Regions from separate parts of the Paenibacillus sp. GCM10027627 genome, predicted to be linked through region 1. Evidence: predicted binding sites of a transcription regulator. Region 1 holds the regulator's gene; the other holds the start of a gene.
What was found. The regulator NrdR, encoded in region 1, represses ribonucleotide reductase genes. The targets are predictions, from matches to a motif close to AACACNATATATNGTGTT.
Positions count from the first base shown of each region.

Region 2: ACFQZE_RS08900 (adenosylcobalamin-dependent ribonucleoside-diphosphate reductase) is a predicted target of NrdR. The motif match lies at 1,996-2,013, and genes of this name have one in related genera.

Region 1 is NZ_JBHTHB010000001.1:89,400-92,817, forward strand. It holds gene coaE (dephospho-CoA kinase) at 1-381, shown strand, start outside; gene ACFQZE_RS00400 (lytic transglycosylase domain-containing protein) at 378-953, shown strand; gene ACFQZE_RS00405 (alpha/beta-type small acid-soluble spore protein) at 1,081-1,296, opposite strand; gene nrdR (transcriptional regulator NrdR) at 1,468-1,947, shown strand; tRNA gene ACFQZE_RS00415 (tRNA-Ala) at 2,269-2,342, shown strand; gene ACFQZE_RS00420 (hypothetical protein) at 2,704-2,961, shown strand; tRNA gene ACFQZE_RS00425 (tRNA-OTHER) at 3,086-3,162, shown strand.
Region 2 is NZ_JBHTHB010000002.1:190,505-193,922, forward strand. It holds gene ACFQZE_RS08900 (adenosylcobalamin-dependent ribonucleoside-diphosphate reductase) at 1-1,904, opposite strand, end outside; gene ACFQZE_RS08905 (DEAD/DEAH box helicase) at 2,136-3,418, shown strand, end outside.

The sequences.
Region 1 (3,418 bases):
TTTCAGGACAAGGACAAGCTTGCCCAGCTTGAGAGCATAACGCATCCCGCCATCCGCAAAAGAATGTGGGAACAAATACATAAGTACGCTTCAGAAGGCGAAAGCCCGCTTATCATCGGCGATGTGCCTCTTTTGTACGAAACGAGGCAGGAGGAGCTGTATGAAGGCGTTCTTGTGGTGTATGTTCCAGCAGAGCTTCAAGTGACGCGGTTAATGAGCCGGAACGGTATGGCAAAGGAAGAAGCGTTGCGCAGAGTGTCCTTGCAAATGGACATTGAGGAGAAGCGCAAACGGGCGAACTGGGTGATTGACAATGCTGGCACGCAGGATCAAACGGAAGCGCAAGTAGACGCGTTTTGGGAAAGCCGGGTTCGGCGATGAAGAGGGCTCGATTCCGGTTGAAAAAACGGTTTCTACTCGTTTTGGTGGTTGGATTTATCGCTTTGCTGTTTTTGAAATCCGATTGGCTGGCGTCATGGATGTATCCGATTCATTACAAGGAAGATATTCGGGCAAGCGCAACAAATTACGATTTGGAGCCACATTTGGTGGCGGCCATTATAAGGGCGGAATCCAATTACGAAACGGGCCGCGAATCGAAAAAAGGCGCTTTAGGCTTAATGCAGCTCATGCCGGAAACGGCAAACTGGGTCGTTGAGAAAGCGGGATTTGAGGCTGTGACCGAAGACATTTTGCGCCACCGGGCGGATGTAAGCATTGAAGTGGGATCTTGGTATTTAAGTTCCTTGCATACGCAATTCGAACAAAATCCAGTTGCGGCTATTGCAGCTTATAATGCGGGACCGGGCAATGTGAGGAAATGGTTGAATTCCGGGCGTTGGGACGGCAGCATGGACACGGTGAAGGAAATACCGTTCGGTGAAACTCGGCACTATGTACAGCGGGTCTTTTATTACTATAATAAGTACAAGGATTTGTACCCGGATTTTTAAACAGGGCAATCTTTAACGATATCCCTTACTTTGCACACATTACATTGAACATAGAAAGAAGCCTTGAAGGACTCATCGCTTCTGGACGAGCCGCTCCAAGACTTCTGTTATTCATACAGATGAATCATTATTTTGTGCCGGCAAGAGATTGTTCGCCGATTTGAACCAGGCGACGAGTGATGGAACCCCCGATGGAGCCAGCTTCTCTTGTCGTGATGTTGCCGTAGTATCCGTCTTGCGGAATAGCGATGCCAAGCTCAGATGCAACTTCATATTTCAGTTGATCCAAAGCTGCAGTCGCTTGTGGCACTAGCAATTGGTTGCTGCTGCGGTTTGCGCTCATTGATGTTCACCTCCTCGCTGTTGGTAAATGTATTATGTGCGTAATTCCAAAGTTCATTACAGGAAACGGATGGTATTTTCAATTTCGGCTTACAAAGTACATTATGAGCGGTAAATACAGATAAATTAGCCGGTGCGTTAAGTAAAAGAAGGTTGAGGGGAGGAAAACAAAATGAAATGCCCATATTGCGATTATTCGGGAACAAAGGTGCTGGACTCCAGGCCCGCCAACGAAAACAAATCAATTCGTCGCCGCCGTGAGTGCGAGAAGTGCAACCGGAGGTTCACGACTTTTGAAATGATCGAGGAGACGCCGCTGATCGTTATTAAGAAGGATGGCAGCCGCGAGGAGTTCAGCCGCGACAAAATTTTGCGCGGACTTATTCGGGCTTGCGAAAAGCGTCCAGTTCCGGTGGAACGGCTGGAGGTTATTGTTTCTGAGGTTGAGAAGGAGCTGCGGACGACGGCTCATGCGGAGGTCGACAGCAGCGAGATCGGGAGCTACGTGATGAATCAGCTTTATCCCGTGGATGAGGTGGCTTACGTGCGCTTCGCTTCGGTTTACCGGCAGTTCAAAGATATTGACATGTTTATGAAGGAACTGAACAGTTTGCTGAATAAACATCCTTTGAATACTGGGGAGAAGGGGTAGGGAGTTTTTGTATTGCTGATTGCTTTAAAGGCAGCACTTGGCTGGTTTTTTGGTTAAGCTAAGATGGATCGCTGCAAGGGCGGCAGAGTGAGTGTGACCTTGCAGCGGTTTATTTGATTGGGGCAATTTTTTACATAATCAGGATTGACATCGCTTTCCTCGCATGATATTATCTATCTTGTCGCTAATTTAGGGTATTGCTTGGAATTGGATTGCAAGCAATGATACGGGGCCTTAGCTCAGCTGGGAGAGCAAGTCGTAATACAGCGACAGTCAATAACATTATTAAATGCTGCATTGTTATCACAGTGCAATTGTCAAGGGGCTTTAGCTCAGTCTGGGAGAGCGCTTCGCTGGCAGCGAAGAGGTCAGGGGTTCGAGCCCCCTAAGCTCCATATTGTTTTCAATGAAGTGGCAGAGATGCCACTTTTTTTATTCGCACTGTTATCAGAATTTTCTACTTAAACTGACTTCACTTTTATAACAGTAATTAATCTGAACCCTTGATTATAAGAGTTTGGATTTCGTTTAATTACCTCCGTTTATAAAAATCTCCAAAAAACTTTGTCGTAAAATTTGTACGGTTAGGAGACGCGTTTGGCGAGTGTAGCCAAATGACGAATGAAGAACATCCGTGGTTTCAAGGGACAAGTTTTGACTTTTATTTTTATGCAGGAGACACCGGACGTTTCGATGGATTTTGTTATATCTATTAGAATTTGAGTTTTATGGTAAGATTGCTATGGAGGAGGGTTAATGATGAGAAGTGCTAAATCAGTTGATAACTTCCCGTATATCATAGGTACAGTTTGTTATTTTGAGGTAGATAAAAACGGTAATGTGTCGCAAGTTTATCATAAAAATAAATCGGATAGACCAAAGCTTCTGGAAACCTATTATAGGGTTTATAATAAAACAACAACGTTGTATGCTGTGTGGCCAGGTAATTGGAGTAGTGATTTGTTCATTATTGATGATCTTGATGCTTTTGCAAAGGCATTTAACTTTATTTGACCGAATAGAAAATTTAAATTTAACTATATTGGTGTTGCCTTAAATTAAGCTGAAGAAAAATATTTAATACAAAAAGTCTGAGTGTATGTGTTGTCATGTGCGTTTCAGTCAATTTACTTGAGGTAGTGCAACTAACTATTGTGGGAGAACGCATCGCTGTCAAATAACGATGATGTCAGGGGTTCGATCCCCTAGGCTCCACTAAACATATTCATTTAACGCAGCCTAAAATGGTAGCGTTTTTTATTTGGTGGAGTGCCAAGGGGAGATGAGCCCAATAGGTTCGCCCGCGCGGACGGAGAATGCGGAGGAGCACGGCGTCTGAATTTACCTTTAAAAGTCTCGTTGATTAAGCTCCGTCAGCCATAAAAATAAAAAATTCGGACATTCCATGACGAGAAGAGGAGCCAAACGAAGTCGATTCCCCTTTGGCTTCACAATAAATAAATGTACGGAG
Region 2 (3,418 bases), on a different contig from region 1:
GACAACACTTGAACGTCCCGGCTTCCGTCCCGGTAGATCGTCACTCCTTTGCAGCCTAAGTCATAAGCCAGCTCATATAGCCGCTTTGTATCCTCCACCGTAAAATCGGCAGGACAATTGGCCGTTTTCGAAATGGAGCTGTCGACCCAGCGCTGAATAGCCGCCTGTGTACGGATATGATTTTCCGCCGACAACTGCATGGCGGATACAAAATAATCCGGAAGCTCCTCGCCGGGATGCGCGTCCTTCCACTGCTGCGCCACGGGAACGAGCTGTTTGTCGAAGCCAAGCCGGCTTTGACGATAATATTCAAAAGCAAAGTAAGGCTCAATGCCCGTCGATGTGCCCACCATCGTTCCCGTGCTGCCCGTTGGAGCTTGAGTAATAACCGTGACGTTGCGCATGCCGTATTTGCGAATCGCTTCCCCCACCTCGGGATAAACGGACAGCAGCTCCTTCATAAAACCGCTTTGCACATATTTCTCCCGGTCAAACGCTGGGAACGAACCTTTCTCCGAAGCGAGCGTGGCCGATGCCAAATAAGCTTCCTTCGCCATAAATCCGTACAGCTTATCCAAAAAGGTAAGCGACTCCTCGCTGCCGTACCGGATGCCGAGCTTGATCATTAGTTCGGCGAGCCCCATTGTGCCAAGGCCGATCCGCCTCTCGCGCTTCTGGTTTTCTTCATTTTCGCGGAAATGATACGGCGTTTTGTCAATGACATTGTCCAGGAACCGAACGGACCAGCGGGTCGTCTCGCCAAGCTCCTTCCAATTAACCTCCTTCCTCCCGGCATCGTAAAACTTAGATAAGTTTACAGCGGCCAAATTGCATACGCCCCATCCCGGCAACCCTTGCTCCCCGCAAGGATTGGTCGAGACGATAGGGTTGAAATACCAGCTGTTCGACATCGTATTGTACCGCTCCATAAACACGACGCCCGGCTCAGCAGATTTCCATGCCGATTCGATAATGCTATGCCAAATATCCTTTGCTTTTACCGTTTTGTAAGTAATAACCTCTTTGCCAAGCGCCTTCCATCCTTTCAGGTCGCCCGTCCAAAGCTCGTCATACTCTGCATCTTTGGTATTCGGGAATACGAGCTCCCAATCCGAATCCCGCTTTACGGCATCCATGAAGGCATCGCTAATGCAAAGCGACAGGTTGGCATTCGTCACTTCCCCCATCTTCTCCTTCACCGTAATAAACTCCATAATGTCGGGATGCCAGTCGTTCAGCATAAGCATTAAAGCTCCGCGCCTGCTGCCGCCTTGCTCAATCAACCCGGTAGCGTAGCTGAACAATCCGCCCCACGAGACGGAGCCGCTCGATGAACCGTTAACGCCCGCAACGACTGCCCGGCGCGGACGCAGCGAAGATAAATTCATGCCCACGCCTCCGCCGCGTGCCATAATTTCCGTCATATCTTTTAACGTTTTCATAATGCCGCCCCGGCTATCATGCGGCGAAGGAACAACGTAACAGTTGAACAAAGTCAATTCGTCGCTAGCCCCGGCGCCAGCCGCGATTCTTCCCCCGGGCACAAGCTTCCAATCGTCCAAAATCGTCCTAAACTTCCGCTCCCACTCCACTCTTTTTGCCGGCCGCTCCTCCACCGACGACATCGCCGCTGCCAGCCGATCCCACATCGCCTCCGGCGTCCGCTCAATGGGATGAGTGAGGCGATGAATCGTCGTCCGGATTACCTCTCCGTTCGCAAGACGAACCTCGACATCTTCTCCGTCTCTGAACAGCACTTCCCCCGTTTCTTTGACCGGAAATTTGGCATCATCCTTTACGAGAGCAAGAACGACATCTCCAGCTTTTACCCGGCTTCCGTCCGCATGTTTCCTTGCGTATCGGTCCAAAAATATTTTTTCGCTTAAACCCTCCAGTCTCTTCATTTCTACCTTCCTCCTCTTATGGATTTACGCTGCTTATATCCTCAACTACTTCAGCTGTACGGTTCGAAACCGCTGCACTAGTTCATTATAGAAATCAATATATTGTATTGATATAAATTATATCACACCACATATAGTTATTAATATGTAGTAAAGTCCGATCTTATTATTATTGTTCAATAGGGCAATACTAATGACAACATATCCCTTTTTTCCGGAAGGAGCGTACTTATGACAGGAGACAAAACGCCGCAAGCCGCTGCCGAAACCCCTTTCGCCCTGCGCAAGCTTCACCCTCATGTCGATCTGCAAATCGACCGCTCCTGGTTCGAGGAGCTTCAGCACCGAATGTCCCGGGGCGGTCCGTGGGACGACTGGACGCTCTATCAGCTCGTGATGGAAGCGGAGGAAGCGAAGCGAGTGGAAAGCTTCGAGCAATTGCAATGCCTCAAAACGCTCCCCGCCATCGAACCGATGCCCCATCAGATCAGTACCGCAAGCAAAGTGCTGCATGAGATGGGCGGCAGAGCTATTCTCGCCGATGAGGTTGGCCTTGGCAAAACGATAGAAGCGGGACTCGTCCTGAAAGAATATATGATAAGAGGGCTTGTGAAACGGGCTCTTATTCTTGTGCCGGCCTCCCTCGTTTTGCAATGGGTACGCGAGCTGAATCAAAAATTCGGCATTTCCGCCGTCGCGCAAAAAAAGGAATATACATGGGGCTACGATGTCGTCGTCGCTTCCATAGATACCGCCAAGCGCGATCCTCACCGGGAACGGGTGCTTGGGACGGACTATGATCTGATCATTATCGACGAGGCTCATAAGCTGAAAAACAAAAAAACGACAAACTATCAATTCGCCACCCAGCTGCGCAAAAAATATTGCCTGCTGCTGACGGCTACTCCCATCCAAAACGATCTAGACGAGCTGTACAACCTCATCACGCTTCTCAAGCCGGGACAGCTTGGCGGACAAAGCGACTTTGCGGCCAACTTCGTCGTCGACAAGCGGCTGCCGAAAAACGAGGACCAGCTGCAAGAGGCTCTCTCGACTATTATGATTCGCAATCGCAGAGGGGACGGCGGCATCCATTTTACAAAACGATTTGTAAAAAACATTCCCCTATCGCTGTCGCCTGAGGAAAAAGCTCTTTACGATGCCGTTACCGGCTTTGTAAAGGAGCGGTACGACGAAAGCGGCGGCGATTTCAGCAGCATGCTGTCGCTCGTTACGCTGCAGCGGGAAGTTTGCAGCAGCAGGGACGCCGTATTTTTGACGCTGATCAATCTGTTCAAAAAAACAGAGGAGGATTCCCCCATCCGCGCGAAAATTTGGGGGCTCGTCGAAAAAATTAAAGGCATCAAAGCGAACACGAAAGCCGAAAAAGCGATGGAGCTTATTCGCGAGATGGATGATAAAGTCATCATCTTTACCGAGTATCGGGCTACGCAAGAATATTTGCTGCAGTTTTTCCGTTCGCACAATATTGTAGCGGTTCCCTATCGAGGCGG